DNA from 3 places in the Acidovorax sacchari genome. Region 2 is predicted to be linked to each of the others. Evidence: riboswitches for the same ligand, from Rfam matches in the RefSeq annotation. Region 2 holds a riboswitch; each other region holds the start of a gene.
The links. Region 2 has a riboswitch for thiamine pyrophosphate ahead of ACGHC0_RS11815 (FAD-dependent oxidoreductase). Riboswitches for the same ligand answer to the same signal wherever they lie in the genome.

Region 1 (10,498 bases), 2.6 Mb from region 2:
TCTTCATTCCATCTTTCGTCATGGCATCTTTGCCCATCGTGTCCTTGTGCATGGCGTCCTTGTGCATGGCGTCCTTGGACATCGAGTCCTTCTTCATCATGTCGTCGGAAGCCATGGCCGAAACAGAAGCGGCGGCCAGGCAGGCTGCGAGCAGTGCGGTGTTGAGCTTGTTCATGGTGAAAGTCCTTCGGTGTGGATGGTGAAAAGTGCGCCGTCGCCCGAAATGGACACGGTCGCGTTGTCTGCGGCGTCGAGTGCGGGTGCGCTCAACTTCCGCCGAACCAGTTGTAGCCCTGGTCTTCCCAGTAGCCGCCCTGGTAGGTATTGGTGACAAACATCGCCATGATGTTTTTCGGGTTCTTGTAGCCCAGCTTGGTGGGCATGCGCAGCTTCATGGGGAAGCCGTACTTGGGCGGCAGCGGGGCGCCGTCGTAGCTCAGCGTCAGCAGCGTCTGCGGGTGGAGCGCGGTCGCCATGTCGATGCTGGTGTAGTAGTCGTCGGCACACTTGAAGCCGATGTATTTCGCGCTGGTGTCGGCGCCGATGCGGTGCAGGAAATCGCGGAAGGACACGCCGCCCCAGCGACCGATGGCGCTCCAGCCTTCCACGCAGATGTGGCGCGTGATCTGGTCCTGCTGCGGCATGGCACGGAGTTCATCCAGGGTCCAGCGGTGCCTGTCGGCGACCATGCCGGTGACCTCCAGGCTCCAGCCTTCTTCCTTCACTACCCGCACCTCGTCTTCGCCGTAGTAGGCGTTGAAGGGAAAGGGCCGGGTGATCATGGCCTCGGAATAGGTCGGGGCCAGGCGGTTCGGATCGAACAGCCAGCCCTGCGCCTGGTCGTTGAAGCGGGAGATTCGGTTGAGCACGGCCTCGACGTCATCGTTGTCGCTGATGCTGCATCCGGTCAGCAATGAAAGGCCACCCAGCGTGAGCGAACCGCGCAGGAAGTTGCGGCGGGCTGTCGGCGCCATGCGTTTCTCGAGTATTCGGCGGGCCTCGGCCAGCGCCGCGTCGGCGTCGACATGGGGCAGAGTCCGGCGTTTGAAGATGTTCATGCTGCCGCCTCCTCGCCACGGGCGCTGAGCATGGTCAGCAGGGTGCGCGGCACCAGGGCCACCATGACCATATGCACCGCGATAAAACCGACCAGCAGTGCCATGCCGACGAAGTGGATGCGCCTTGCCAGCTCGTAGCCGCCAAGAAGGTCTCGCAGCAGGTGGAACTGCACCGACTTCCACAGCACCAGCCCCGACAGCACGATCACCAGGATGTCGACCATCACGAACAGGTATGCCAGCCGCTGCACGCTGTTGTAGTGGCGGGGATCCGCATGCGACAGGCGTCCTCGCAAGGCGGCCAGTGCGTCATGCAGGACCGCACGTGACGACAGTGGGAAGAACTTGCGGCGCAGGCGGCCGGTGAAAACGTTCATCGCGAGATAGAAGACGCCATTGCCGACCAGCAGCCACATCGCGGCGAAGTGCCACTGCAAGGCGCCTCCGAGCCAGCCACCGAGAGTGAGGCCGGTCGGGATAATGAAGTCGAAGAAGGGCGCGGCGTTGTAGATGCGCCATCCGCTGGCGATCAGGATCAATACCGCGAACGCATTCAGCCAGTGGCTGATGCGCGTCCACAGTGGATGGATCTGTCTCGATGTTGCATGGACTGTCATGGGAACTCCTGGCGCGGCGCACCGGACGATCCGGTTTGCGATGGAAGTTCGTGACAGGAGCGTCGCGGGTTACAGCCGGTGGATCTTTTTTTGAGGAACACCGGAAACCGATGGCTCACCCGGCTCCGCCCCGGACGGATGACGAACTTTAGAGACCATGCCCAGGGTGTCTGGCCGACGGGATGCCGGCCCGGCAGGTTTTAGCAGCGTGAGGCCAGTCGCGCCGGACGGCCCGCCATCGCTTTCGTACTTCAAATGCAAGGTCGGGGCCAGCGCCTGGGTGATCTGTGCGCGCAGCCATTCGTTTTCGACAGAGTCGAACATGTCCACCTGGGTGGGGTTGGCGATCACGCCGAGCGGGAGCTGGAAGATGTAGGTGCCCGAGGTGGCGCCGACGGGACTGCACCACTGGCCGTTGACCTGCACGAAGGTGGTTTTTCCGGGCTACGGCCAGGGAAATACGGAAGGGCCGAGTTGCTTTGGTGTGCCGCGCGACCGGGTCATCGGGCACGGCGCGGAGCGCTGCCGCGACCTGTTCGCGCGTTGAGCGCCACCATCACCATGAGCCCTTCCCGGGTCGGACGGTGACGCTCCGGCCGGATGGCGACGCGTCGTCAATGGGCGGGGTTTTGCCCGGGGGGGCTGCCTGGCCGTCTTGCATTGGCTATTTCCAATATTGCGCGCTGCGCATCAGTGGCGCCCCACCGGGAATCTTCCATCAGGCAAGGCGGCCCCGCCGTGCTCCCTCCGCAGTTCCTCCGCCCTTCGGCGTATTCCCTCCCTCTCTTCCGGCCCCATCGTCTCCAGCCGCGCCAGCTGTGCGGCCATGCGGGGCACGCCTGCCAGCAGTTCCCGGTGCCGCAGCAGGAAGTCCCAGTAGAGCGTGGTGAAAGGGCAGGCCGTGTCGCCCAGGAAGGCATCCGGGTCGTGGCGGCAGGTGGCGCAGGGGCCGCCCATGCGCTGGATGTACTTGCCCGTGGCGATGTAGGGCTTGCTGGCCATCAGGCCGCCGTCGGCGTACTGGGACATGCCGAGGGTGTTGGGCAGTTCCACCCATTCGACGGCATCGACATAGACGGCGAGGTACCACGCATGCACGGCCTGTGGCCGCACGCCCAGCAGCAGGGCGAAGAGGCCCGTCACCATGAGGCGCTGGATGTGGTGGGCGTAGCCGTGGTCCAGTGTCTGCCGGATGGCCTGGCGCAGGCATGCGAAGGGGGTTTCTCCGGTCCAGTACCAGGCGGGCAGGGGCGCATCGGCACCGAGCGCGTTGCGGTCCTGGTAGGACGGCATTTCGGTCCAGTAGATGCCGCGCACGTATTCGCGCCAGCCCAGGATCTGGCGGATGAAACCCTCGGCGCTGGGCAGCGGGACACGGCCGCTCCGGTAGGCGGCCTGGGTGGCAGCGACCACCTCGCGCGGATGGATCAGCTTAAGGTTGAGCGCCGCGGACAGGTGCGAGTGGTAGAGCCAGGGCTCGTCCGGCCACATGGCGTCCTGGAAGGGGCCGAACGCCGGCAGCCGGTGGTCCACGAAGTCTGCGAGCGCATGCAGGGCCTGTGCGCGGGTGACCGGCCAGGCGAAGCTCTCCAGCGACCCCGGATGGTCGCCGAAGCGCCGGGCGACCATTTCCAGCACCTCGCGGGTGATGGCGTCGGGCTCGAAGCGGCAGCGCCCGGGTACCATGCCCGGCCCCTGCGGACCGAAGGGGCGCCGGTTGTCCTTGTCGTAGTTCCAGGCACCGCCCTCGGGCTGGCGGCCGTCCATCAGGATGCTGTGGCGGCGGCGCATGGCGCGGTAGAAGGTTTCCAGGCGCAGCGGCCGTCCGGCCAGCTGGCGCCGGAAGTCGGCGAATTCGCGCACGGTGGCGAAGAAGTGGCGGTCGGGCCGGGTTTCCAGCGGCAGCCCGGCGCCGGCCGCAACGGCGGACAACGCCTTCCAGACGCGCCAGTCCCCGGGCGCGGTCATCACGAGGCGCTGCGGACGGTGCGTGCGGATCGCCGCGCGCAGCGCATCGGCCAGCGTGCGGCAGGGGGGCTCGCGGTCGTCGTCCAGGCGCCGGTAGTCCAGGGGGCGGCCCAGCGCCCGCAGCGCCTGCGCAAAATGCCGCATGGCCGCGAGAAAGAGGGCGATGCGCGGCCGGGAGGACCAGGCGTGCGTGGATTCCTCTTCCACTTCCGCCATCCACGCCATGTCCTGCTGCGGGTCGAAGCCGTCGAAGGCCGCTGCGTCCGGATCGAGCTGGTCGCCCAGCACGAGCACGATCGCGCGCACCGGCCGGGCGGGTGTCGTCGTGGCGGGCGCCGGTGATTCCATGCCCGGGAATATAGGCGGCCCGTAAGCCGCAGCGGAAGCAGGGCGTTTGGACGGCGGGTTAAGATGCCCGCAACGCTCCGGGGTGCACGCGTGTGCTGAGATCCACACCCGAGAACTTGAACCGGGTCATTCCGGCGGAAGAAGAGCTGTCACCACCATCCTCCAGCCTCCGCAGGCGCGCCGCGTGGCGTGCACGGCATGGCCGGGCGTGACCTTCGGAGCATCGTTCACAGGTCACGAAGGAAGAAGCTCCATGGACAAGGTCGCTGCGCTGGTCGCGGACATCCTCGCATTCATCGCGATGGAGGAAGAAGGCGGCTGCACCGACGCACAGTTCGACACGCTGGCTTTGCGGCTGTTCGCCCACCAGTATTCCGCCAACCCCGCCTACCGCACCTTCTGCCAGCGCCGCGGCGCGACGCTGCGCAGCGTGGAGCGCTGGAGCGACATCCCCGCGGTGCCGATCGACGCCTTCAAGGCGACGGAGCTGCGCAGCGAGCCGCCGCGGCCGGACGAGCGCGTGTTCATGACCAGCGGCACGACCCGGGGCGCAGAGGCGCGGGGGCGGCATTTCCACCCGCGGCTCGATGTGTACGACCTGTCGATGGCGCGCAATTTCCAGCGGCGCTTCATGCGCGGGGCCGGGCCCATGCCGATGGGCATCCTGTTCCCCGACGAGCACCTGATGCCGAATTCGTCGCTGGCGCACTACCTGGCGCTGGCGCGGTCCGTGTTCGGCAGCCCGGTCAGCCGGCATTTCGTGGGCGCGCACGGCATGCACGTGGTGAGCCTGTGCGCGGCGCTGGAGGCCGCGGAGCGCACCGGCACGCCGTACGCGCTGCTGGGCGCGAGCTACAGCTTCGTCCATTTGATGGAGGCACTGCACGAGAAGGGCCGCCGCTTCCAGCTGCCGCCGGGCAGCCGCGTGCTGGACACGGGCGGCTACAAGGGCCAGTCGCGCGAGGTGCCGCCGGAGGATTTCTACGCCGGGCTCTCTTACACGCTGGGCGTGCCGCGCGAGCTGTGCATCAACATGTACGGCATGACGGAGCTGAGCACGCAGTTCTACGACGACGGCAATGCCGTGGTGCCCTCGGTCAAGTCCGGGCCGCACTGGATCCGGTCGCGGCTGGTGGACCCGGCCACGGGACGTGACGTACCGCCCGGCGAGCGAGGCATCCTCGTGCATTGCGACCTGGCCAACTACAACTCCGTGACCACCATCCTGACCGAGGACGTGGGCGAATGGGCCGAGGGCGGCTTCCTGCTGCTGGGCCGGGCCGAAGGCGCGCAGGCCAAGGGCTGTTCGCTGGCGGTGCAGGACTTCATGCGGGCCACCGGGAAATGACATCCCAGGCGGCCACCGCGGTGCAGCGGGTGCGGGCGGGCTATCTGCCCGGCATCGAGGCGCAGGACGTGGCCTGGCAGGTGCTGCCCTTCGCCCAGGGCGCCGCCCGGCTGGAAGTGGAGGTGCCCGTGCTCACGCCCGCGCAGATGGACGCCCTGGCGTGCCGCGTGCGCGAGGCGGCCGCCCGCCATCTGCAGCCCATGGCGGTGGAGCAGGTCATCGATGTGATCGACCGTGCCATCGCCCGCCTGCTGGACCGCAGCGATCCGGCGCGGCAGCAGGCCGAGGCGCTGCTGCCCATCGTGAGCGGCTACGACGCCGAGATGGTGCGGCTGGGACTCACGGGTTTTTTCAAGACCTTCCGCGCGCCGCAGCTGCGCCGCTTCGTGGCGGAGGACTTTGCCAATCCGCTGGTGCTCGACGGCTTCCAGCCTGCGCCGAAGGGCGGCGCGGTACGCGCCTTCGGGCCGGGCCTGCTGGTGCACAGCTGGGCGGGCAATGTGCCGGCGCTGGCGCTCTGGAGCTTCGTGTGCGGCCTGCTGGTCAAGGCCGGCAGCATCGGCAAGCTGCCCAGTGCCGAGCCGCTGTTCGCGGGCTGGTTCGCGCAGCTGCTGGCCGAGGTGCACCCGCCGCTGGCCGGCTGCTTCGCCGTGGTGTGGTGGAAGGGCGCGGACGGCGACGATGCCGCGGCGCTCTATGCCCGGGCCGACACGGTGCTGGCCTATGGCGGCAACGATGCGCTGCATGCCATCCAGCGCCGCCTGCCCGTGACCACGCGCTTCCTGCCGCACGGGCACAAGCTGGGCTTCGGCATCGTTTCGGCCGCCGCGCTGGATGCGCTCGATGCGCCGGCCGTGGCGCGCCGGGCCGCGTGGGACGTCATGCGCTACGACCAGCAGGGCTGCTACTCGCCGCATGTGTTCTACGTGCAGCGCGGCGGCGCCGTGTCGCCGCGCGCCTTCGCGGGCTACCTGGCGGGCGAGCTGGCGCAGTTGCACCGGCGGTTTCCGCGCCGGGCGCTGGACATGGAGGAATCCGCCGCCGTGGCCAGCTGGCGGCAGGCGCTCGAATGGCAGGGCCTCTCGGCGGCCGGCGGCGCCGCTGCCGACGAACTCATCGGCACGCCCGATGACCCGTGGAGCGTGGCGTACTGCGACGCCCTGCAGCCGCTCGCGCCCACGGCGCTGCAGCGCAGCGTGCAGGTGGTGGCCGTGGATGCGCTGGGCGAGGTGCCGCACGCCATCGCCGGCCACGGGCCCTTGCTGCAGACCGCGGGCGTCGCGGCCACGCCGGAAGAACTGCGGTACCTGGCCGCGTTGCTGGGGGCGGCGGGCGTGACCCGCATCAGCGCCATCGGTGCGATGAGCGTGCCCGAGGCCGGCTGGCACCACGACGGCCGTTTCAACCTGCTGGACCTGGTGCGCATGGTGGAGATCGAGCAATCCGCCGAAAGCGCCGCAGAGATGTTCGCGCCCTATGCCGACTGAGACCGCGCCAGTGGACTGCGCCGGGCAGGTGCCCGGCGATGCCTTTCTCGACATCGAGCAGGCCGTGTTCGCCTACCCGGGTCGCGCCCCGGTGGTGGATGGCGTGAACTGGCGCATCGGCGCGGGCGAGGTGCATTGCCTGGTGGGCCGCAGCGGCTGCGGCAAGACCACGCTGCTGCAGCTGGCCGCGGGCCTGCTGCGCCCGCAGTCGGGCCATGTGCGCATGCAGAGCCGGGACGTTGTGGCGCCGGGCCCGCAACTGGGCTTCATGTTCCAGGCGCCCACGCTGCTCGAATGGCGCAGCGCCATCGACAACGTGCTGCTGCCGGTATCGCTGCAGCGCCGGCCGCAGGCGGCCGACGTGGAGCGCGCTCAGGCGCTGCTGGACCAGCTGGGGCTGGGCGCCCATGCGCGGCACCATCCGCGCCAGCTTTCGGGCGGCCAGCAAAGCCGCGTGGCGCTGGCGCGCGCGCTGGTCCTGGAGCCCGCGCTGCTGCTGCTCGACGAGCCTTTCGCGGCGCTGGACGCCATCACCCGCGCCGAGCTGCAGGACGACCTGCTGCATACCTGCCGGCAGCGGGGCACCACGGTGCTTTTCGTGACGCACGACATCACCGAGGCCGTGTACCTGGGCGACCGCATCGCGGTGCTGCAGGCGGGCCGCGTGGCGGACGACATCCGCATCGACCTGCCCGCGCCGCGCACCCAGGCCATGCGGCACGACGCGCCCTTCAACCGCCTGTGCGCACGCGTGCGCGCCGGCCTGGACGGGGTGGGCGCATGAGTGCATCCCGCGAGCAGGCCGTGCCTTCGTCTGCCTGGCCTTACCGCGCCCTGGGCGCCGCGCTGCTGCTGGCGCTGCTGGGCGCGTGGGAATGGGTGGCCCGGCATTCGGGGCTCTCGGCGCTCGTGCTGCCCGCGCCCTCGGCCATCGCGGCATCGCTCTGGCAGGGGCTGTGCACGGGTTATTTCGTGCCCCATGTGCAGGCCACGCTGGCGGCGCTGCTGCTGGGGCTGGCGGGCGGGGGGCTGGCGGGCCTGGCGATCGGTATCGCGCTGGCCGAATCGCCGCTGCTGGAGCGCGTGCTGCGGCCCTACGTGGTGGTCAGCCAGGTGGTGCCCAAGCTGGCGCTGGCGCCGCTGTTCGTGCTGTGGTTCGGTTTCGGCATTCCGTCCACCGCGCTCATCACCGGTCTGATCTGTTTCTTTCCGTTGATGGAGAACACCTTCACCGGGCTGCGGCAGACCGATGCGCAGCGCCTGCAGCTCTTTCGCATGCTGGGCGCCACGCGCTGGCAGACGCTGCTGCGCCTGAAGCTGCCGCTGGCGCTGCCGGCCGTTCTGGCAGGACTGCGCATGGCCGTGGTGCTGGCGCTGGTGGGGGCCGTGGTGGGCGAGTTCATCGGCGCCAGCCGGGGCCTGGGCGCGGTGGTGATCGCCGCGCAGGGGATGATGGACACGTCCCTCATGTTCGCGGCGCTGGTGCTCATCGCGGCCATCGGGCTGCTGCTCTACCAGGCCACGCTGTGGCTGGAGCGCTGGCTGCTGCGGCCCTATGCCGATCGTTCCTGACCCTTCTTTCCCTTTCCTCTCTCGACCCCATGCAACGACCTGAATTCCTCTCGCGCCGCACGCTGCTGGCGGCTTCCGCCGGGCTGGCGGCCACGCGCTGGGCGGGTGCCGCCACGCCGCCCGCGGCGGCCCCGGGCAAGATCACCGTCGCGGGCTGGAGCAAGCCTATCAGCGAGATCACCAACCTGCTGGCCGAGCCCGAGAAGGGCTTTTTCAGGGCGCGCGGCGTGGAGCTGGGCTACCTGCCCGGCGCGGGCGGCGGCGATGCGCTGCGCAATATCCTGAGCGGCCAGGGCGACGTGGCCTTCACCGATCCGGGCTCGTTCTTCATGGCGCTGGACAAGGGCGAGAAGCTCGCCGCCATCTACGACATCTACCCGCAGAACGTGTTCAACGTGGTGTCGCTGCAGTCCTCGGGCATCCGCACGCCGGCCGACCTGAAGGGCAAGCGCATCGGCGTGTACAGCCTCTCCAGCGGCACGCGGCAGAACCTGCTGGTGCTGCTGCACCAGGCGGGGCTGAAGGAATCGGACGTGACCATCGTGGTCACCGGCCTGCTCAATTTCGCGCCGCTGCTGCAGGGCCAGGTCGATGCCACGGCAGCCACCGACACGGGCCTGGCGGTGGGCCGCCGCAAGGGCCTGGGCGCCGTGAACGTGATGCAGGTGCGCGACTACCTCAATGTCTCCAGCGACCTTTTCGTGGTGCGCAGCGAGGTGCTGCTGCAGAAGAAGGCGCTGCTGTGGGCCTTCCTGCAGGGCTACCGCGATAGCGCCGCATGGATGATGGCCAGGCCCGAGGAAGCCGCCGCGCTGGCCGTGAAGGTCGCGATCGACGGCACGCAGCAGGACGCCAATCTGGAGGTGATCCGCCTGCGCAACGCCTCCGCGCAGCCTTCGGTGCCGGGGCAGCCGCTGGGCGCGTTCAACCTCGCGTCGCTGCAGAAGGCGGCCGATGCCTACCGCGCGCTGGGCCTGGTGCAGAACGGCATCCGCGTGGCCGACGTGGTGGACGCCAGCCTGCTGCCCGCCGCGTGAACCCGCCGGACTTGAGGAGCGAGGAGCACCCCATGAAGTTCAAGGGCCAGGTCGTGCTGGTGACGGGCGCGAGCCGCGGCATCGGCGCGGCCATCGCGCGGGCTTTCGCGCAGGAGGGCGCCACGGTGGTGGTGAACCATTTGTCCAACGACGCGGCGGCTGCCGAGACGGTGGCAGCCTGCCGCGCCGCCGGCGGCGATGCCTGGGCTGCGCGCGCCGACGTGGGCGATGCCGATGCGGTGCGCGCGATGGTGGACGCGGTGGTGCTGGAGGCCGGCCGCATCGACGTGGTGGTCAACAACGCTTTCCGGCCCTATGCCTTCGATGCACGCCGCCGCACGCTGTTCGACGGCCTGGAGTGGAGCGACTACCAGGCCCAGTTCGACGGCGCCGTGGGCGGGGCTTTCAACGTCTGCCAGGCGGTGCTGCCGCACCTGCGCCAGCGCGCGCGGGGCAGCATCGTGAACATCGCCACCAACCTGGTGGAGCACCCCGTGGTGCCCTACCACGACTACACCACGGCCAAGGCCGCGCTGGTGGCCTTCAGCCGCAACCTGGCGGCCGAACTGGGGCCCGTGGGCATCCGCGTCAACTGCGTGGCGCCGGGGCTGGTCTATCCCACGCAGGCGAGCCAATCGACGCCCGAGGCGCTGCGCGATGCGATCACCGCCGCCACGCCGCTGCGGCGCATCGCCCGGCCCGAGGACGTGGCGGGGCCGGTGCTGTTCCTGGCCTCGGAGTGGAGCGGCTTCATGACCGGGCAGGTGCTGTTCGTCGATGGCGGGCTGGTGATGAAGTGACCGTGCGCTGAAAGAGGCTCCAAATGCGGCGCCGGCCTACAGGATGCGCCGTGCTTCCGGGGCGCGGTTTGCGGATAGTCGGGCCATGTCCGAGAAACTGCTCTTTTTCCTGCAGAGGCTGGTGCGCAAGACCTGGCTGCGCTGCGCGCTCTTCGCCCTGGCGGCCTTCGCCGCCGTGATGCTGGCCGCCTGGCTGGGGCCGTACATTCCCGACGGCGTGGCGCTGAAGCTGGGCTCCGACGCGCTCGACAGCCTGCTGAACA
Region 2 (10,498 bases):
GGGATGCGCCCAGCCGTACTTGTTCATCAGCGCCTGCAGCACGTAGCCGTCCAGCGCCAGCCGGGGCTCCCAGCGGTCGGGCTCGTCCAGCCGGTCGATCCACTCCTCCACCGTGCGCGAGTAGGTGATGGTCTCGTCGTTCAGCGACCGGTGCTGGGTCATGCGCAGCTGGGCGAGCCCTGCCGGCACGGCGTTCGCGAAATCCCGCGCCAGCGCATAGTGGTGCGCGAGCAGGCCGGGCTCTTCGTCCCGCACGCGCGGACGCCGCTTCAATATCACCGTGGCGACCACGCCGTGCATGTGCGAGCGCTGCGTCGCCAGCATGCTGTCGTAGGCGGCGTCGCGGATCAGCGCGTGCCGGAACAGGTAGTGGCCCGCGGCATCCGCCGGCATCAGCAGTCCCACGTCCACCAGGGACCGCAGGCTGTCCTCCACGTCCTGCATGCCGCAGTCCGGCAGCCATTCGGCATCGAACCGCCGTCCCCAGATGGAGGCCCAGCGCAGCACCTCGCGTGCCGGGCCCAGCTGCATGAAACGGCTTTCCAGCGAGTCGCGCAGGGTGATCGGAATGCCCTTCAGGTCGGCCTGCTCCTGGAAGTCCCACAGGCCGTCCCGCTCGACCAGGCAGGTTTCCAGCAGCGTGCGTGCCAGCTCCTGGATGAACAGCGCGACGCCATCCGTGCGGGCGACCACGTGGTCGATGACCGCCTGCGACACGCGGCGCGGCGCCAGCACGTGCCGCACCATGGACGCAGCCTCGGCCGGGCCCAGGCGGCCCACTTCCAGCCGCTGCAGCATACCGGCCATGGGCGGGGGCGCCTCCCATTCGGGCCGGGCCGTGAGCAGCAGCATCCAGCGCTGGTCCGCCATGGCGCCCGTGAGCGCCGCCAGCCATTCCAGCGTGGCGGAATCCGCCCAGTGCAGGTCCTCGACGAACAGCAGCACCGGAGCAGAGCGCGCCTGCGTCTGGAGCCAGCGCTGCGCGGCCTCCATCAGCAGCGCCTTCTGCAGCGCGGGGGCGATGTCCACCACCTCGTGCCGGCCGACCTGCAGCGACAGCCAGACGCAGAAGATCGGCAGCACGCGCTCCACGTCGCAGCCGGCCGCGGACAGCAAGGCCGACAGGCGCTCGACGACAGCATCGTCGGGGGCCTCCGGATCGCCGCACTGCGCGCGCACCAGGGCGAGCATGGGCGCCAGGGCGCTGTTTTCCTGCTCGGGCCAGCAGGCGGTGCGCAGGACCAGCCCCTCGCGCCCCTCCACCTGCGACAGGAAGGTTTCGCTCAGGCACGACTTGCCGATACCGGCCTCGCCGCGCACCAGCACCGCCCGCCCCCGCCCTGCGGCCGCGTCCCGCCAGCGGCGGCGCAGCGCCAGCAGTTCGCGCCACCGGCCCACGGCCTCGCGCAGCGGTTGCCGCGCGGCCTCCTCGGGCAGCATGCCGAAGGATGGTATTTCGGAAGCGGCGCCCGGCAGGCGCACGCCGCCCTGCGGGACGAACCGCGCATGGTGGCGCAGGCGCTGGCGCGCCGCCTCGCTGACGACCACCTGGCCGTCGGACGCCGCGGCTTCCATCCGCATGGCGATGTCCAGCGCACGGCACGGCACGACCGAACCGCTTTCGATCAGGACGGAGCCCGTGTGCAGGCCGATGCGCACCTGCCAGCGCACCTCCGGGCCGGCATCCTCTGCCGATCGCACCAGCTCGCGGGAGATCTGGGCAGCCAGGCGGGCATCGCCCTCGGCGTGGGAGGAGTAGCCGAGCGTGACCAGGAAATGCGTCCCCAGGGTGCCGCCCAGCGTACCGCCACGCTGCACGGCGACGTCGATGAGCCGGCGCAGCACGCCGCGCTGGGCCATCTCCTGGCGCTCCGCAGCCTCCTCGTCGGCCGGCTCGGGCGGCTGCGAGAAATAGACGCCGCAGTACAGCAGGGTGAGCTGCCGCTTCTCCTCGTGCGGCGTGCCGAAGGCCACGGTGGGCGCGATGGCGCTCGGGCCGGCGCCCGGGCGTGTCTTCAGGATGCCCACCAGGTCGTCCAGGCGCACGGCGGCCGAGCGTTCCCAGAGCTGGCGCGCCGAGGCTGCCCGGTCCTGGCAGCGCTTGCGCAGGGCGCTGCGCAGCACCTCGGCCAGCGGATGGCCCTGGATCGCCTGGGGCAGGCTGAATTCCTGGGGCGATAGCTGCCGCTGGTAGATCTCGGCGGTGGATTCGCCCGTGACCACCTTGCCGGTGAGGCACTCCAGGAAGATCAGTCCCCACGCATAGAGGTCGGCCTGGGGGGTCACGGCTTCGCCGCGCAACTGCTCCGGCGAGCTGTAGGCGGGCGTGCCGACGTATTCCCCCTCGCGCGTGAGCTGCGTGGCCAGGGCATCGCCGGCACCGGGCAGCAGCGTGCTGATGCCGAAATCCAGCACCTTGGCATGCGAAGTCAGCCCCGAGGCGCTGATCATGATGTTCTCGGGCTTGAGGTCGCGGTGCGTGATCCCCGCATCGTGCGCGCAGGCCATGGCGTCCAGCACCTGGAGCATGAGGCGGCCGGCCTCGGCCGCGGGCAGCGCGCCCTGGTTCTGCAGCACCTGCCGCAATGTCAGGCCCGGGACGAACTCGAACACCGCGAAGACGAACGGGCCGCATACACCCTCGTCGAGCAGCTGCACGATGTGCGGATGGTGGAGCCGGGCGCAGGCCGCGATCTCGCGCCGGAACCGCTTGAAAAGGCGCTCGTCCTCGTCGATGCGGACGAACTTCAGCACCACCTTCTGGCCGGTCTGGCGATGGGCCGCGGAAAACACGATGCCGTAGGAGCCCGTGCCGATCACATCCTGCAGCACGTAGCGCTGCACGAGCGCGTCCTGCGCGGAGAAGGCTTCCCGGATGTGCCCGGGGTCGGGAGCGCGGAGACTCATGCGCCCTCCCCCTGGCGCCACAGGCGGCCGCTCACAGGGCGCCCCCGGTCGCGGCCGGGTCGCGGTGGATGCGCTGCGCCACGGGCGCGTGCCCATGGTCGAGCGGGCCTGCGCCGCGGCCGGTGCGCACCGGCGCCCCGGCCGTGATCGCCGCCTGCACGTAGGCATGCGCGGCAGCCACCGCGTCGCGCAGGCTGCGGCCCAGGGCGAGGTGGGCGGCGATCGCGGACGACAGCGTGCAGCCCGTGCCGTGGCCGTTGCGCGTCGGGATGCGCGCGGACCGCAGGTGCAGGTGCGGGGCCATGCCCTGCACGGCCAGCACATCCACCAGCGCGTCGCCCGGCAGGTGGCCGCCCTTGAGCAGCACGGCCGGGGCGCCGAGGCCCAGCAGTTCCTGCGCCGCGGCATCCATGGCGCCTTCGTCCCGGATGGCACGGCCCAGCAGCATGCCCGCCTCGTCGAGGTTCGGCGTCACCACGGCAGCCAGCGGAAACAGCGCCTCCACCAGCACGCGCACGGTGTCCGGCGCGATGAGACGGTCGCCGCTGGTGGCCACCATGACGGGATCGAGCACGACGTGCGGCAGCGCATGCCGGCGGATCGCATCGGCCACCACCTCGGCGACCTCGGGGGCATGCAGCATGCCGATCTTGACGGCATCCACGCCGATGTCCTCCACCACCGCGTCGATCTGGTCGCGCAGGATGGCGGCGGGCACGCCATGGATGGAGCGTACGCCCTGCGTGTTCTGGGCAGTGATGGCCGTGATGGCGGTCATGCCGTAGCAACCCAGGGCGGCGAAGGTCTTCAGGTCGGCCTGGATGCCCGCCCCGCCTCCGCTGTCAGACCCTGCAATGGACAGGATGCGCACGTAGCGGGATCCTTCCACGGCGGACGCCGCCGGCCGTGGTTCGAGAGGCTTGGAATTCATGGCAAAAATTATGGCGCATGCGCGATGTCAAATACGCCTTCCGCAGCGCTGTGCTGTAATTCAGGGAACGGACGAAACAGGGGTGCCGCGCCCGCCGGGCGCGGCTGAGAAAGACCCTCGGCACCCGATCCAGGTCATGCTGGCGTGGGGAGTTTCGACGGTGGACCGCCGCCTGTTCTCCGTGCCGCGCCTTCGCGCGCAAGCGCCCGACCGACGAGAACCGCATCCACCGCCCGCCCATGACCGCCCTGCTGTCCCCGCATTCCTCCATCGCCATCCTGGGCGCCGGCCTCATGGGCCGGCTGCTGGCCGCCGAACTGGCCCGGCAGGGGCACGCCGTGGAGGTGTACGAGGCCCAGGGCCCCGACGCCCAGGGCGCGGCCGCCCGCATCGCCGCCGCCATGCTCGCGCCGCTGGCGGAGTCCGCCATCACCGAAGCCGGCGTGGTACGCATGGGGCACCATGCCCTGTCGCGCTGGCCCCAGCTGCTGGCCGGCCTCGAGTGGCCCGTGTTCTTCCAGCAGGAGGGCACCCTCATCCTCTGGCACCGCCAGGATGCCGCCGAGGCCGCCCGGCTGCGCGGCGTGCTGGAGCGCACGGCCCGCACCGTGCCCGAACTGCCTGCCCTGCAGGTGCTGGACGGCAGCGCACTGCAGGAAGCCGAGCCCGCCCTCCAGGGCCAGCGCTTCCACCAGGGCCTGTACCTGCCCGGCGAAGGCCAGCTCGACAATCGCCAGCTGCTCGCGGCGCTGGAGCACGCCATGCGCGCCCGCGGCGTCCGGGTGCACTGGCACAGCCCGCGCGCGCCGGAAGATTTCACGCCGGGCATGACCGGCCAACCCGACTGGGTGCTGGACTGCCGGGGCCTGGGCGCCCGGGCGCAGTGGTCCGAACTGCGCGGCGTGCGCGGCGAGGTGGTCCGGCTGCACGCGCCTGGCGTGGCACTGCGCCGCCCCACCCGGCTGGTGCATCCGCGCTACCCCATCTACATCGCCCCCAAGCAGGACCACATCTTCGTGATCGGGGCCACCGAGATCGAATCGGACGACCTTTCGCCCGCGAGCGTGCGCTCCACCCTGGAACTGCTGAGCGCGGCCTATGCCGTGCATCCCGGCTTCGCCGAGGCGCGCATCCTCGAGATCGCCACCCAGTGCCGCCCCACCCTGCCCGACAACCTGCCCGCGGTGCGGCGCACCGCGCCGCGCGTGCTGCAGGTCAACGGCCTGTACCGGCACGGTTTCATGATTTCCCCGGCCGTCCTGGACGTGGTGATGGAATGCCTGAACGAAGGACAATCCCCCCTCGCCTCCCGCTTCGACCTGGCGCTCGACCTCGAGCCCGCCGCCGCACTGCCATGAACGTCGTCATCAACCAGAAAGCCACCGAACTGCCAGAGGGCGCCACCGTGGCCCATGCCATCGCGGCGATTGCCGCCCGCCCGCCTTTCGCGGTGGCCGTCAACACCCTGTTCGTCCCCCAGGCCCGCCACGCCGGCCACGCGCTGCAACCCGGCGACCGGGTGGAGATCATCGCGCCGGTGACGGGCGGCTGACCCACGCCAGCCTTTTTTCCCTTCGACATCCGCCATGCCCGACACCGCATCCGATGACGCCCTGGTCCTCTACGGCCAGCGCTTCGCCAGCCGGCTCCTGCTGGGAACCGCCCGCTATCCCTCGCCCAGCGTGCTGGAGGCCGCCGTGCGGCGTGCCCGCCCGGCCATGGTGACCGCCTCGCTGCGGCGCCAGGGCAGCAACCCCGCAGAGGCCGGCAGCGGCTTCTGGGAACTGCTGCGCCGGCTGGACGTTCCGGTGCTGCCGAACACCGCCGGCTGCCACAGCATCCAGGAAGCCGTCACCACCGCCCAGATGGCCCGCGAGGTCTTCGGCACGCCCTGGATCAAGCTGGAGCTGATCGGCGACGACTACACGCTGCAACCCGACACGCTGAACCTCGTGGAAGCCGCCTCCCAGCTGGTGCGCGACGGCTTCCACGTACTGCCCTACTGCACCGAAGACCTCGTGCTCTGCCAGCGCCTGGTGGACGTGGGCTGCCAGGCCGTCATGCCCTGGGCCGCGCCCATCGGCACCGGCCGCGGCCCCGTCAATCCGTACGCGCTGCGCACGCTGCGCGAGCGGCTGGACGTGCCCCTGCTCGTGGATGCGGGCCTGGGCCTGCCGTCCCATGCCTGCCAGGTGATGGAGTGGGGCTACGACGGCGTGCTGCTCAACACCGCCGTGGCCCTGGCGCAGGACCCGGTGGCCATGGCCGGCGCCTTCGCCGACGCGGTGCAGGCCGGACGCACCGCCCGGCAAGCCGGCGCCATGTCCGCGCAGGACGCGGCCCAGCCGAGCACGCCCGTGCTCGGCACCCCTTTCTGGCACCACGACCATGGCTGAAGATTCCACCATCCAGGCGATGGCCGATGCCATCGTGCAGGCCCACGCGGCGGCCTTCGCCGGCTTCCCTGCCCAGCCCGGGCCGGCCCCTGCGCACGGGGGAGCGGCCTATGGCGCCGCCCTGCGAGCCTGCAGCCAGCTCGGCTTCATCGCCGTGGACGCCGACTGCCTCGCGCGCGCCTGGCAGGCCCGGACGGACCGCACGGGCCATTTCGACGCAGCGCATTGGCCCGACGAGCCCGTGGACTTCGGCCTGCAGCCCCGCCCCCATGCCCGCCCCTTCGCACCCTGCCCGGACAGGCTCGGCCTGTACGCCGTGCTGCCCGATGCCCACTGGGTGGGCCGCATGGCCCGGGCCGGCGTGCCGACGGTGCAGCTGCGCTTCAAGTCGGAAGACGGCGCGGCCGTCGAACGCGAAGTGCGGGCCGCCGTGGAGGCAGTGCGGGGCACCTCCGCCCTGCTCTTCATCAACGACCACTGGCAGGCCGCCATCGATGCCGGTGCCTATGGCGTCCACCTGGGGCAGGAAGACCTCGATGCGCTGCCCCCCGGCTCGCTGGAGACGCTGCGCGCCTCCGGATCGCGGCTCGGGGTGAGTACGCACGGGTACGCCGAGATGGTGCGCGCCGACGCGGCGGCTCCCAGCTACGTGGCCATGGGCGCGGTCTTCCCCACCACGCTCAAGAAGATGGCGACCGTGCCCCAGGGCCTGGCCCGCCTCGCGGGCTATGCGCGGCTCATGCGCGGCTACCCGCAGGTGGCCATCGGCGGGATCGGCGCGGAGCAGTTCGCCGACGTGCTCGCGACCGGCGTCGGATCGGTCGCCGTGGTGCGCGCGCTGGTGAACGCCCCCGATCCGGAGGCCGCGGCGCACGACCTCATGCGGCGCATGGGGCGGTAGGCCGCCCCCGCCGGCACCGCATCAGCCCTTGGGCGTGCGGTTCTTGCGCTCGAACTCGTCCAGTTCCAGGCGCAATTCCATCTTTTCGTCCATGCCGAAACCCACCGACTGGCCGGGCGCCGGCGGCGGCGTCACGGGCACCGGCGGCAGGTCGCTGAGCGTGAGGTGGGGCGGATCGGACAGGTCGATGTCGAGCATCGCGTCCGGATCCTCGTGCAGGGGAGACGGCGCGGTGGACGGGGCCCGCGGCAAGGGCGCGGGCAGCGATTCCCAGGTCAGGCCGGCCGAAAGCGTGTCGAACGAACGCAGTTCTTCCTCGGGCCCGGCGCTGGCGGCACGGACCGGCGCGGCGGCGGCCTGCACTTCGTCGGCGGGGATCTCGCCCGGCGTGGTGCGAGGGCGCGGAGGCGCCGGGCCGCGGGCGCTGGCGGGCGTGGTTTGCGCGATGGCCAGCAGCAGCAGCAGGTCGTCGAAGGCCGCCAGGTCGAACTGCGTGGCCCGGGGCGCGTCGGCCTGCCGGAACAGGAATCCCTCGATCACCCCGAGCACGGCCGGCGAGGACCATTCGGCCTCGATCGCCGCCAGGGCATCGGGGAAGCCCTGCAGGGTCTTGCCGCTGCGGTGGAAATTGCCGAATTCGGGAACCGAGACGTTGAACTGCGCGCAGAACTGCTCGCGCAGCTGGTGGAAGCCTTCCACACGGCCGAGGGTGTGGTAGAGCCGCAGCAGCTCCAGGTAGGCGAACGCCGAGGTGTCGCCGTGGGCGGCGATGTGCTGCCGGAGCACGGCGATGGCCTGGTCGTGCTCGCCCACCGACACGAAGAATTCCGCCTGCTGCTGGATGTCGAACAGGTCCTCGGGCTGCGGCCCTGCCATGCGGGGCATCGCGGCGGGCACGGGCGGCGCCAGCGGTGCCGGTGCCACGACGGGGACAGGCGCCAGCGCGGCCGGTGCAGGCCCGGGCGCGGGCGCAGGCTCGGGAACCAGCGGCGCATTGCGCGTCATCACCGGCCCCTCGACCAGCACCGCGCTGGAAAGAGAGTCCGCGAACGCGGGCAGGTGAAAACTGTCGCGCGGGGCCGGGGCGGCTGCCGGCACGGGGGCCGGCGGCTCGGCGGGCACCGGCGGCACCCTGGCCGCGGACGCCGACGCCCGGCTGGGCATCACGGGCAGCCGCTTCGGACGGGTTGCGGGCGCATCCGCCTGCGGACGGGTCGCCAGCGCGGAGCCGTCCGGCGCCAGCGGCTCGCCGCCGGGCTCCCGGGGCTGGCTGCTGGCCGCGACGGCCTCGGTCCAGGCGGAGGCCGCCGCCCTGCGGGCGCGGCCCCACAGCCAGGCGGCCAGCAAGGCCAGCAGCACCAGCAGGCCCACCAGCGCATAGACCAGGACGGCCGGGAAGCGCTCGGACTCGGCGCTGTCCAGGCGTTGCCGCAGTTCGGCAGCCGCAGCGCGCTCGGATGCGGCGCGCGCGCGCTCGGTCGCCACGGCCCCTTCGAGCTGAGCGACCTGGCCGGCCGCGCGCTGCACATCTTCCACGGGGGTGTTGAGCGCCTTCCAGAGGGCCGCGGCCTGCGCGCGCTGCTCGGGGGAGGTGGTCTCCGCGGCAGGGGCCAGTTCGGGCGACTGGCGCAGCGGCAGCGGCCCATCCAGCCAGACGTCCAGGGGCTCCATCACCAGCCGGGCACGCTCTGCCGCGGGCGATGCGGCGGCCGTGGGCGCCGGCTTCAGCGCGCGGCTCGGCGGCCGGGACGCGGCTGAAGGCGCTGCCGCCGCTGCCTGGCGGCTGGCACGCGGCGCCGGGGCAGGCGCAGCGCCGGGAGCGGCCGCCCGGGGGCCCCGCCCGCCCATGCCCTGGGCGCCACCGGCGCCACCGGCGGCACCGGCCGCCGACCCCGCCGCGGAAGCTCCCGCTCCAGCCAGCCGGCCGATGTCCACCGGGCTGGACGGTGACGCCGCAGCCACCGCTTCGGGCAGTTGCGCGAGAAAGGTGTAGCGGCGGGTCACGCCGCCGCTGCAACCGGCGGAAACCGTCGCGGTGACGACCGGCTCGTCCGCCGTGATGTATGCACGCACGCGCACGGCCGGGTTGCGCCCGCCGGCGGCAGGAACCGGGGTGACCTGCACCTTGGAGTCCGGCACGGCCGTATCTCCGGACATCAGGCGCACCCGCACGCAGGAAGACTCGACATCGCCACCCGGATCGGGTTGCACGTCGAACACGAGGTCCACCGGCGCGCCCAGCACCACCGTGCCGTGGCTGGCGCCCAGCGACAGCGCCGATGCCCCCGTGGCCAGGGCGGAAAGACTCGCTCCGAGTATCGCGTTACTGATCTTCACAATAGTTGCATTCTTATTCGGTTCATTCTTGCACATAAAGCCGCCTGCTCCCTCACCGCCATAATCGCGCTCCATGACCAACCCCTTCCCTATCGTAGGCATCATAGGCACGGGCGCCATGGGCCAGGGCATCGCCCAGATGGCGGCGCAGGCCGGCAGCCAGGTGCTGCTGCTCGACAACCGGCCGGGCGCGGCCGACACCGCGCAACGCAACATTCAGCAGCAGTGGGAACGCCTTGCCGCCAAAGGCCGCATCTCGGGCGACGAGGCCACGGCGCTGGCCGGCCGGCTCGCTCCGGCCGCTGCACTGCAGGACCTCGCCGGGTGCCACCTCATCATAGAAGCGATCGTGGAGCGCCTGGACGCCAAACAGGCGCTTTTTAGCGAACTCGAACGCATCGTCCCGCAGGCGGCGGTGCTTGCGACCAACACTTCCTCGCTGTCCGTGACGGCCATCGGTGCGGCGCTGAAGCATCCGGAACGCCTGGCGGGCTTCCATTTCTTCAATCCCGTCCCGCTCATGAAGGTGGTGGAAGTCATCGCCGGCCTGAAGACCGACCCGGCGGTGTGCGACCGGCTCTCCGTTCTCGCCCGTGCCATGGGCCACACGCCGGTACGCGCGCAGGACACGCCCGGATTCATCGTCAACCACGCCGGGCGCGGATTCGGCACGGAAGCGCTGCGCATCGTCAGCGAGGGCGTGGCCGACTTCGCCACGGTGGACCGCATCCTGCGCGACCAGGTCGGGTTCCGCCTGGGCCCGTTCGAGCTGATGGACCTCACCGCGCTCGATGTCTCGCAGCCGGTCATGGAATCCGTTTATCGACAGTATTACGAGGAGCCCCGGTATCGCCCCAGCGCCCTCGCAGCCCAGCGGCTCGCCGCCGGCCTGCTCGGCCGCAAGACCGGCGAAGGCTTCTACCGCTACGTGGACGGGCAGGCGCAGGTGCCGGCCGAGCCGCCCGCGCCCACGGTCGCGGAGATCCCGCCCGTGTGGGTGTCGTCGCGCGCCGCGCGGCGGGCCGA
Region 3 (10,498 bases), 1.7 Mb from region 2:
GCAATGCCGTCGAGCACATGATCTCGCGCCAGGTGCAGGGCGTGGAGTTCGTGTGTGCCAATACCGATGCGCAGGCGCTCACCCGCAGCAGCGCGCACCGCGTCATCCAGCTGGGCCACAGCGGCCTGGGCGCCGGCAGCAAGCCCGAGAAGGCCCGCGAGGCCGCCGAGGCCGCGCAGGAAGACATCCGCCAGGCCATCCAGGGCGCGCACATGCTGTTCATCACCGCCGGCATGGGCGGCGGCACCGGCACCGGCGCCGCACCCGTGATCGCACGCGTGGCCAAGGAGATGGGCATCCTCACCGTGGGCGTGGTCACCAAGCCCTTCGACTGGGAGGGCGGCCGCCGCATGCAGAACGCCGACAACGGCCTGGCCGAGCTGGAAGCCAACGTCGATTCGCTGATCGTCGTGCTCAACGAGAAGCTGCTGGAAGTGCTGGGCGACGACATCACCCAGGACGAAGCCTTCGCGCACGCCAACGACGTGCTGAAGAACGCCGTGGGCGGCATCGCCGAGATCATCAACGAGTACGGCCACGTCAACGTGGACTTCGAGGACGTGCGCACCGTGATGGGCGAGCCCGGCAAGGCCATGATGGGCACGGCCACCGCCAGCGGTCCCGACCGCGCCCGCATCGCCGCCGAGCAGGCCGTGGCCTGCCCGCTGCTGGAAGGCATCGACCTCTCGGGCGCCAAGGGCGTGCTGGTGCTGGTCACGGCCGCCAAGGGCAGCCTCAAGCTGTCCGAGTCGCGCCTGGCGATGAGCACGATCAACGCCTACGCCTCGCCCGATGCGCACGTCATCTACGGCGCCGCCTATGACGACAGCCTGGGCGACGACATCCGCGTCACCGTCGTGGCGACCGGCCTGTCGCGCGCCAACGCGCGCCGCCAGCCGATCTCCGTGGTGCAGGGCGGCCTGCGCACCGGCACCGACAACATCGCCTACCAGATGCCCATCGCAGGTGCCGCCGTGGGCGCGGCCGGTGGCCTGGTGGGTGGTGCTGCATCGCAGGCCGACTACGGCAACATGTCGGTGCCCAGCGTCTGGCGCACCAACCGCACGCAGGCCGCGGCCCGCGTGGATGCGCTGTCCTCGGGCGGCATGGACGACCTGGAGATCCCCGCCTTCCTGCGCAAGCAGGCGGACTGATTGGCTCCCCCCTGAGTCGCCGGTGGCCCGGCAAAGCCGGTTCCACGGCGTCTGCCGGCATGGCCTGCTCCGCGGCCTTCTGACGGGTGAGGTCGTGAATGATTCACGGCCGTGACCCTGAATCATGGATTTCCGCACTCTCTGGCCGCCCCGCTTCCGCAAGGAGCAGGGCGGCTTTTTGTTTCCGTTGTGACGCATGGGCTATGGATGGCATAGCCATCTGTGCGGGCAGGGACGGGTGCCGCCACCTAAAATTGCGGGATGCTCCAGCAACGCACGATCAAGACCCTCACCCGCGCCGTCGGCGTGGGCCTGCACAGTGGCCAGCGGGTCGAGCTCACGTTGCGTCCGGCCGCGCCGGACACGGGCATCGTGTTCCGCCGCATCGACCTGCCCGAACCCGTGGACATCCCGATCCGCGCCGAGTCGGTGGTCGATACCCGCATGGCCTCCACCATCGGCGTGGGCGGTGCCAAGGTGCATACGGTCGAGCACCTCATGTCGGCCTGCGCGGGCCTGGGGTTGGACAACCTCTACATCGACATCACGGCCGAGGAGGTGCCCATCCTCGACGGCTCGTCGGCCTCCTTCGTGTTCCTGCTGCAGAGCGCCGGCGTGGTGCTGCAGAACGCGCCCAAGAAGTTCATCCGCGTCACGCGGCCCGTGGAAGTGCGCGAGGGCGAGGGCCAGCAGCTCAAGTGGGCGCGGCTGGAGCCCTACCACGGCTACAAGCTGCGCTTCGAGATCGACTTCGCCCACCCGGCCGTGGATTCCACCGGCCAGAGCGTGGAGTTCGACCTCGGCGCGGGCAACTACACGCGCGACATCGCGCGCGCGCGCACCTTCGGATTCACGAAGGACGTGGAGATGATGCGCGCGAGCGGCCTCGCGCTGGGCGGCGGGCTCGACAACGCCATCGTCATGGACGATTACAAGGTGCTCAATGCCGACGGCCTGCGCTACGACGACGAGTTCGTGAAGCACAAGATCCTCGACGCCATCGGCGATCTGTACATCGTCGGCCATCCGCTGCTGGCGGCCTACAGCGCGTTCCGCTCGGGCCACGCGATGAACAACCGTCTGCTGCGCGAACTGCTGGCCCAGGAGGATGCGTGGGAGATCGCCACGTTCGAGAGCGAACGGCAGGCACCCTCCGGGTTCGCCGCGCCCGTGCAGGCCTGGTGAGGCCGCGCCGCCATGCTGCTGTTCCGCGGTCTGTTCTTTTTCCTGCTGCTGCTGGCGGTGGTGTCGTTCGTGTTCTATGTGGCCACCGGGCAGCCGCGCTACAAGCGCTTCGGCATCGTGATCGTCAAGTGGACGGTGCTCTCGGCCTTCGCCTTCTTCGCGGTGCTGGCGCTCGAGCGCTTCCTCTGATGTCCGCTGGCGTGCCCCGCCGTGGGGTGACACGGCCGGGCATCGCTCCTATACTCGCGCCTGCTCCGGGGTGCACGTAGAGACTCGAAAGGTTTCTGGGCGTGCTGAGACGGCGGACCTGACCGCCGGAACCGCGAACTTGATCTGGTTAGTACCAGCGTAAGAAGAGCTGCAGCCGGGATTCCCGCACCTGCAGGCGGATGCCTTCCGGGGCATCCGCCTGGCCGCCACGCGCCATCCCCCTTTCATGGGGAAGGTCCGCGCAGCGGGCGCCTCCATCCGGGGCCGGTACGGCGCACCTGGCCCCATGCGGAGCACATTTCCATCCACCCGAGGAGATTGCCCGCCATGAACGCCCCCGACAAGTTCGCCCAGCTGCTCTCGCTGACCCGCGAACCCTTCCCCGCCTCCACCAAGAACTACCTCATCGGCAGCCGCCCCGATGTGCGCGTCCCCGTGCGCGACATCGCGCTCACCAATGGCGAGCAGGTCAGCGTCTACGACACGTCCGGCCCCTACACCGACCCGGCTGCCGGGATCGACGTGCGCCGGGGCCTGCCCGGCGTGCGCGGCGCGTGGATCGAGGGCCGCGGCGACACCGAGCGCTACGAAGGCCGCCAGCGGGTGGCTCTGGACGACGGCAGCCGGTCCGAGGACGCCGCCCGCCTGGCCGCGCTGCGCGCCGAGGCCGCCGCCCTGCAGCGCACGCCCCTGCGCGCCAGGAGCGGTGCCAACCACACCGGCAATGTCACGCAGATGCACTATGCGAAGAAGGGCATCGTCACGCCCGAGATGGAGTACGTCGCCCTGCGCGAGAACGGCCGCCGCGAATGGATGGCGCAGTACCAGCAGGACGCCGCCCGCGAGCAGCGCCTGACCGGCAACCCGATGGGCGCGAGCATCCCGAAGATCATCACGCCCGAATTCGTGCGCGACGAAGTGGCGCGCGGCCGCGCGATCATCCCGGCCAACATCAACCACCCCGAGGTCGAACCCATGGCCATCGGGCGCAACTTCAAGGTCAAGATCAACGCCAACATCGGCAACTCGGCCGTCACCTCCAGCATCGAGGAAGAGGTGGAAAAGCTGGTCTGGGCGATCCGCTGGGGCGCGGACAACGTGATGGACCTCTCCACGGGCAGGAACATCCACACCACGCGCGACTGGATCGTGCGCAACAGCCCCGTGCCCATCGGCACCGTGCCCATCTACCAGGCGCTGGAGAAGGTGGGCGGCATCGCCGAAGACCTGACCTGGGAGATCTTCCGCGACACGCTCATCGAGCAGGCCGAGCAGGGCGTGGACTACTTCACCATCCATGCGGGCGTGCGGCTGGCCTTCATCCACCTGACGGCCCAGCGGCGCACGGGCATCGTCTCGCGCGGCGGCTCCATCATGGCCAAGTGGTGCATGGCGCACCACCGCGAGAGTTTCCTCTATGAGCACTTCGAGGACATCTGCGACATCATGAAGCAGTACGACGTCAGCTTCAGCCTGGGCGACGGCCTGCGGCCCGGCTGCGCGTCCGATGCGAACGACGAGGCGCAGTTCGCCGAACTGCGCACGCTGGGCGAACTCACGCAGACCGCCTGGAAGCACGACGTGCAGACCATGATCGAGGGCCCCGGCCACGTGCCCATGCACATGATCCAGGCCAACATGACCGAGCAGCTCAAGACCTGCCACGAGGCTCCGTTCTACACGCTCGGGCCGCTGACCATCGACATCGCCCCCGGCTACGACCACATCGCCAGCGCCATCGGCGCGGCCATGATCGGCTGGATGGGCACGGCCATGCTCTGCTACGTGACGCCCAAGGAGCACCTGGGCCTGCCCAACCGCGACGACGTGAAGCAGGGGATCATCGCGTACAAGATCGCGGCCCATGCGGCCGACGTGGCCAAGGGCCATCCAGGAGCCCGCGCGCGCGACGACGCGCTCAGCCAGGCGCGCTTCGACTTCCGCTGGCAGGACCAGTTCAACCTGGGCCTGGACCCGGAAACCGCGCAGCAGTACCACGACGAGACCCTGCCCAAGGACTCGGCCAAGGTGGCGCACTTCTGCTCGATGTGCGGCCCGAAGTTCTGCTCGATGAAGATCACGCAGGAAGTGCGCGACTTCGCGGCCCGGGGCATGCAGGAAAAGGCCCAGGAGTTCCGCGGCACGGGCGGGGAGCTGTACGTGCCGATCCAGCCGGTGTGATGCCGTCTGCCCGGGCCGGTCGGGACGGTTCAGCCCGCCGTGGCCAGCAGGCGCTGCGGGCGCGGGAGTTGCAGCGCGCTGCGTGCCGGCGGCGCGGCCAGGGCCGGCTCCTGCGCGGGCAGCACGAACTGGCTCACGAGCTGGGCCAGGTCGTGGGTCTGCAGGCGCAGGCTTTCGGTGGCGGCGGCCGATTCCTCCACCAGCGCGGCGTTCTGCTGGGTCATCTCGTCGAGCCGCGTCATGGCGGCGTGGATGGCGGCGATGTCCTCGTTCTGCGATTGCGCATGGCTGCGGATCTCGCCCATCGTACGGGCCGTGTCCTCGACGGTCGAGACCACGCGGCGCATGGTCTGGCCGGCCTGCCGGGCCAGGCCGGCGCCGTCCTGCACCTGCTGCACCGAGGACTGGATGAGGCCCTTGATTTCGCGCGCGGCTTCGGCCGAGCGGTTGGCCAGGCTGCGCACCTCGGCCGCCACCACCGCGAAGCCGCGGCCCTGCTCGCCGGCCCGCGCAGATTCCACCGCCGCGTTCAGCGCCAGGATATTGGTCTGGAAGGCGATGGAGTCGATCACGCCGGTGATGTCCGCGATGCGGCGCGAACTGGCTGCGATCTGTTCCATGGTCTGTTCCACCTGGCCCACCACCCCGCTGCCTTCGCGCGCGACCTGGGCCGCCTCGGTCGCCAGGGCTTCGGTGCGCTGCGCCGAGTCCGCGGCGCCGGCCACGCGGAGGGTGACATGCTCCAGCGCCGCCGCGGTCTCCTGCAGCCGCGCGGCGGTTTCCTCCGTGCGGCTGGACAGCTCGGCATTGCCGCCGGCGATCTCCGACGAGGCCGAGCGGATCGCCTGGCCCAGGGACTGCATCCGGCGAACAAGCCCGCGCAGCGCCGCCTGCATCACGGCAAGCGATTCGAGCATGTGGCCGGCCTCGTCGCGCCCGTGGCCCTGGATCTCCTGGCGCAGGTCCAGTCCGGCCACGCGGTCCGCCGTGGCGCCGGCCTGGGCGATCGGCCGGGTGATGCTGCGCACCAGCCACAGCGCCAGCAGCGTGCCGGCCGCCAGCGACAGCACGCCGAACGCCAGCAGCGCCCAGCGGCCCGCGGCGCCCAGCCCGGCCACCTCGTCCGCGCCGGCGTCGATGGCCTGGCGCTGCGACTGCGACAGGCCGTCCAGCGAGGCGAGCAGGCGCGTGGCCGCGGGCACGAAGCGTTCGCCGTACACCTTGCGGATGCGTTCCGTGAGGCCGGAATCCCGTGCCGCGATCAACTCGGCACAGGCCTGGCTGAAATCCCGGCCCGCCGAGCGCACCGCCACGATCCGTTCCGCGTCCTCCGTGCCCTGCAGGCGCTCCGCGAGCTGTGCCAGGAGGCTGTCGTACTGCCGCTGGGTGCGTGCGATGTCGGCCCCCAGGATGTCGCCCACCTCGGGTTCGGAGCTGAGGGCCACGGCCTTGTAGCGCTCCGCATTGATGGCCTGCAGCCGGTGCGCGTCGGCCACCAGCCGTTCCGTGGCGACCCGGCGGTCCACCATGGCGCTGGCAGACGCGCCGATGCGTTGCAGCGCGACAACGCCGATGGCCGAACCGATGCCGTTGAGTGCCAGCACGGCAAGAAAGGCGCCCAGCAGCCGCCGCCCGAGCGCGCCGCGGCGGGCAGGCCGGTCCGGCAGCGCATGGGGCGGGAGGGAAGGCTGGGCGGAGTCGGGAGTGTGGGAGGAGGGAGTCACGCAGGAGACCTGGCAGTGCAGGGAAAGGAGACGGGGCATGCCCGGATTCGGATACTCTGCACCAAGGTTGTGACAGTTTGTTTATATCGCTTGCGACTCGGTCACGCGGCAGGTAACTGCGCCAGTCGTGCTTACCCTGGCGGTGCCACTGTCGTGCCGCCCTATAGTGGGCGCCCCTGCGGCCCACGAGGCGGCAATGGGTGGGCGCGGTTATTGCATGCGCCTTTGTAACGTTTTGTAGAGGATGTCATGAATACTCTGGGACGCCTGTCGATCCGCGCGCGCCTTTACTTCGGCACGATTTTTTCCCTGGTGCTGCTCGTCGTCATCGGAGGGCTGGGATACCTCGCCCTCGACCGCACGCGCGACACGCTGCAGGTGCTCTTTTCCCAGCGGGTGCAGACCCTGACCGACATGGCGGACCTGCGCACGACGCTGGGCACGCTGCGCCGTACCGAGAAGGACATCATCCTCAACTTCAACAACTCGGTCGAGGTGGCTTCCCAGCGCGAAGCCTGGGGCAAGACCCTGGCCGCGCTGCGCAAGAGCCTCACGGCCGTGCGGCAGGTGCAGGCGGGCGACGCGGCCTTCGTGGGCTCCATCGACAAGGCGCTGGCCGAGATCCAGCAGTACGAGGCCGGCATCTCCCCGATCTTCGAGCAGATCGAGCGGGCCCAGCTCGACGGGGCCGGCGGTGCCGCCTATGCCGACCGCCTGAAGGGCCACATGGAGGCCACCGACCAGATCCTCGCGAGCCTGGCCCAGAGCGCACGCGAGAACATGGAGGAAGCGCGGCAGGGGGTGGAGGCGCGCACCGCCACCATGTCCGCGGTGATCGGCGGCGGGCTGGTGCTGGGGCTGGCGGTGCTGATCCCGCTCACCTTCTTCAGCGTGCGCTCCATCACCAGCTCCCTGGCGCAGGCCCGGTTCCTGGCCGAACGCATCGCCAGCGGGGACCTGTCGCATGAAGTCCGGCCCGCCCAGATGGACGAGGTCGGCCAGCTCGTCGTGGCCATGGGCCGCATGCAGGATGCATTGCGCGGACTGGTGCGGCAGGTGCAGGAAGCATCGGGCAACATCTCGACGGCCAGCACGGAGATCGCCTCGGGCAACCACGACCTGAGCCAGCGCACCGAGCAGACCGCCGCCAACCTGGAGGAGACGGCCTCGTCCATGGAAATGCTCGCCGGCACGGTGCAGCAGAGCACCCAGTCCGCACGCCAGGCCAGCGACTTCGCGTCCACCGCGGCCCAGGTGGCGGCCAGGGGCGGCAGCGTGGTCTCGCAGGTCGTGGAGACCATGGGCCAGATCACCGACAGCTCGCGCAAGATCGCCGACATCACCGGCGTGATCGATTCCATCGCCTTCCAGACCAACATCCTGGCGCTGAATGCCGCCGTCGAGGCGGCCCGCGCGGGCGAGCAGGGCCGCGGCTTCGCGGTGGTCGCGGCCGAGGTGCGCACGCTGGCCCAGCGCTCGGCCTCGGCGGCCAAGGAGATCAAGGAGCTCATCGGCTCCTCGGTGGAGCGCGTGGAAAGCGGCTCCCGGCTCGTGAGCCAGGCCGGCACGACGATGACCGAGATCGTGGACAGCGTGCGCCGCGTCTCCGAAATGATCTCGGAGATCACCGCCTCGTCGGCCGAGCAGAGCGACAACATCGGGCAGATCAGCCAGTCCGTGAGCCAGCTCGACCAGATGACCCAGCAGAACGCCGCGCTGGTCGAACAGTCCACGGCCGCATCGGAGTCGCTGCGCGATCAGGCCGTGCAGCTGATCGGTGCCGTGCGCCGCTTCCGCCTCGACGATGACGACGGCGCTGTCGTTGATACCGCCCTGCAGGCACCGCCGCCGCCGCCCGGCAGCGCGCCCCTGGTGCCCCGGTCCCAGGCCGCCGCCCTGCCCGAACCCGTGCGTGGTCCGGTGGCCGGCTTCGTGCGCCACGAACCCGCCGCCTGACCAGGGCCTCCCGACCGGACCGGGGTTGCGGTTTTCCCCGGCCGGGGCGGGCCGGTCATGGTGGTAGGCTGCGGCTTTTGCCCCGCAGCAACGAGCCATGATCCGTACCGACTCCTCTTGCGCCGATGCATCCGGTTCCGGCGCGCTGAACCACTTCCGTTCCGCCGGCCTGGCGCTGTTCCTCGGCCTGTCCTCCCTGGGCGCTCAGGCGCAGCCCTACGACGGCATCCCGGGCCGCGAGTACGAGCACGGGCCCGGACACCGCAAGGGCGGCCCGGGCCATGGCCCCCATGGGCACCATGCCGGCCCGCGCCATGCACCGCCGCCCCCGCCGCAATGGCACCATGCCGGTCCGCGCCACCATCCCGGCCCTCCGCCGCATGCCCGCGCCCATGGCCGCCGTGGTGCAGGCCCGCACCACGACTGGTACCGCGGCAGCCGCGTGCCGCCGATGTACCGGTCGCACCACTACGTGGTGCAGGACTGGCGCATGCACCACCTGGCGCCCCCGCCGCGCGGCTACCACTGGGTGCAGAACGGCCCCGACTACCTGCTGATCTCGGTCGGTTCCGGCGTCGTCGCGCAGATCGTCTTCCGGTAGCCGGAGGGCATCAGAGCGTCCGTCCGCCCCGGTACATGGCGTGCTGGCGGCGGTTGAGTGTCGTGGCTTCCGCCAGCCTGCCCATCGCCGCGCCGGCATGGGCGTGGGTGATGGCCAGGCCGAGCGCGTCGGCGGCGTCGCTGCCCGGCAGGCCGGGCAGCTGCAGCAGCCGGCGCACCATCTCCTGCACCTGGGATTTGGCCGCGCGGCCATGGCCCACCACGGCCTTCTTCATCTGCAGCGCGGTGTATTCGGCCACGGGCAGCCGGCTGGCCACCAGGGCGGTCACGCAGGCACCCCGCGCCTGCCCGAGCAGCAGGGTGGACTGGGGGTTCACGTTCACGAAGACGATCTCGACCGTGGCCACGTCGGGCTGGTAGCGGGCGGCCACTTCGGTGATTCCGTCGAACAGGATCTTCAGGCGGCCCGGCAGGTCGCCCAGGGCGGCGCCCGTGGTGCGGATGGTGCCGCTGGCCACGTAGCTCAGGTGGTGGCCGTCCACATCCACCACGCCGAAGCCGGTGGTCTGCAGGCCGGGGTCGATGCCCAGGATTCTCATGGGGGTGCCGTTCACAGGCCGAAGTACCAGCGGGCCGAATGGAAGAACACGGGGCCCGCGAAGCACAGCGCGTCCACGCGGTCCAGCAGGCCGCCCGCCCCGGTGGTGGACTGGCCCTGCAGGCCCCAGCTGGTCACGCCGCGGTCGCGCTTGAGCGCCTTCATCACGAGGTGGCCGAGCGTGCCGGCCAGGCAGGCCAGCAGCGCCATGCCCAGCGCCTGCCCCACCTTGAAGGGGGTGATGAACGACAGCGCCACGCCCGCCAGGCCGCCCACCGCGACGCCGACGATCCAGCTCAGCCACTGGAAGCTCTGGCTCACCAGCGGGGCGACGGGGCGGTGCGGGAAGCGCCGGCCCAGCAGGTGCTGCGCGATGACGCTGGTCTGCACCACGGCCACGAGGAAGAAGACCAGGAAGGCGCCGCGCCCCTCGTAGTTGGGAAAATCGAGCAGCAGCAGCGCGGGCACGTGGCTCATGCCGTACACGCAGACCATGATGCCCCACTGCAGCTTGGCGTTGCGCTCCAGAAAGCGTTCCGGGTCGTTGGCCAGCGCGCTCGCCACCGGCAGCGCGAGGAAGACATAGACCGGAATGAACACCGTCAGCAGGTCGAACTTGCGCATTCCCACGATGGCGAACTGCAGCGGCAGCACGACGAAGAACGCCAGCGCGAGGCTGCGGTGGTCGCCCCGCCGCGTGGGCGAGAGCGTGATGAACTCGCGCAGCGCCAGGAAGGCGACGATGGCGAACAGCACCGTGGCGACGGCATCGCCCAGGGCCCAGCCCACCCAGAACACCGTCGCCATGATCCAGGAGGTCTTCAGCAGGCTCCAGAAGCGGCGCCATTCCTGCTGGTGCACCTCGTGCGCGGCCTGGTCTTCCGGGCCGGGCCCGCGCGCCTCGCGCAGCGTCTGGAAGAAGGCATAGA

Region 1: linked by a shared signal. The riboswitch ahead of ACGHC0_RS23130 (long-chain fatty acid--CoA ligase) and the one ahead of ACGHC0_RS11815 (FAD-dependent oxidoreductase) in region 2 are both predicted to bind thiamine pyrophosphate.
Region 3: linked by a shared signal. The riboswitch ahead of thiC (phosphomethylpyrimidine synthase ThiC) and the one ahead of ACGHC0_RS11815 (FAD-dependent oxidoreductase) in region 2 are both predicted to bind thiamine pyrophosphate.

What each region holds. Positions count from the first base shown of each region.
Region 1 is NZ_AP035783.1:5,209,775-5,220,272, reverse strand. Features, by position in the region: gene ACGHC0_RS23155 (pentapeptide MXKDX repeat protein) at 1-175, opposite strand, end outside; gene ACGHC0_RS23150 (molybdopterin-dependent oxidoreductase) at 267-1,058, opposite strand; gene ACGHC0_RS23145 (cytochrome b/b6 domain-containing protein) at 1,055-1,675, opposite strand; gene ACGHC0_RS23140 (hypothetical protein) at 1,745-2,101, opposite strand; gene ACGHC0_RS23135 (cryptochrome/photolyase family protein) at 2,366-3,991, opposite strand; TPP riboswitch at 4,060-4,151, shown strand; gene ACGHC0_RS23130 (long-chain fatty acid--CoA ligase) at 4,245-5,339, shown strand; gene ACGHC0_RS23125 (acyl-CoA reductase) at 5,336-6,826, shown strand; gene ACGHC0_RS23120 (ABC transporter ATP-binding protein) at 6,816-7,610, shown strand; gene ACGHC0_RS23115 (ABC transporter permease) at 7,607-8,398, shown strand; gene ACGHC0_RS23110 (ABC transporter substrate-binding protein) at 8,428-9,435, shown strand; gene ACGHC0_RS23105 (3-oxoacyl-ACP reductase) at 9,468-10,235, shown strand; gene ACGHC0_RS23100 (DUF2254 domain-containing protein) at 10,321-10,498, shown strand, end outside.
Region 2 is NZ_AP035783.1:2,602,743-2,613,240, reverse strand. Features, by position in the region: gene ACGHC0_RS11825 (TOMM system kinase/cyclase fusion protein) at 1-2,907, opposite strand, end outside; gene thiD (bifunctional hydroxymethylpyrimidine kinase/phosphomethylpyrimidine kinase) at 2,939-3,838, opposite strand; TPP riboswitch at 3,907-4,006, shown strand; gene ACGHC0_RS11815 (FAD-dependent oxidoreductase) at 4,078-5,196, shown strand; gene thiS (sulfur carrier protein ThiS) at 5,193-5,390, shown strand; gene ACGHC0_RS11805 (thiazole synthase) at 5,425-6,234, shown strand; gene ACGHC0_RS11800 (thiamine phosphate synthase) at 6,227-7,135, shown strand; gene ACGHC0_RS11795 (FimV family protein) at 7,157-9,472, opposite strand; gene ACGHC0_RS11790 (3-hydroxyacyl-CoA dehydrogenase) at 9,546-10,498, shown strand, end outside.
Region 3 is NZ_AP035783.1:872,813-883,310, forward strand. Features, by position in the region: gene ftsZ (cell division protein FtsZ) at 1-1,154, shown strand, start outside; gene lpxC (UDP-3-O-acyl-N-acetylglucosamine deacetylase) at 1,416-2,339, shown strand; gene ACGHC0_RS03990 (hypothetical protein) at 2,352-2,528, shown strand; TPP riboswitch at 2,585-2,711, shown strand; gene thiC (phosphomethylpyrimidine synthase ThiC) at 2,877-4,730, shown strand; gene ACGHC0_RS04000 (methyl-accepting chemotaxis protein) at 4,760-6,493, opposite strand; gene ACGHC0_RS04005 (methyl-accepting chemotaxis protein) at 6,704-8,410, shown strand; gene ACGHC0_RS04010 (RcnB family protein) at 8,508-9,011, shown strand; gene ruvC (crossover junction endodeoxyribonuclease RuvC) at 9,022-9,570, opposite strand; gene ACGHC0_RS04020 (phosphatidate cytidylyltransferase) at 9,582-10,498, opposite strand, start outside.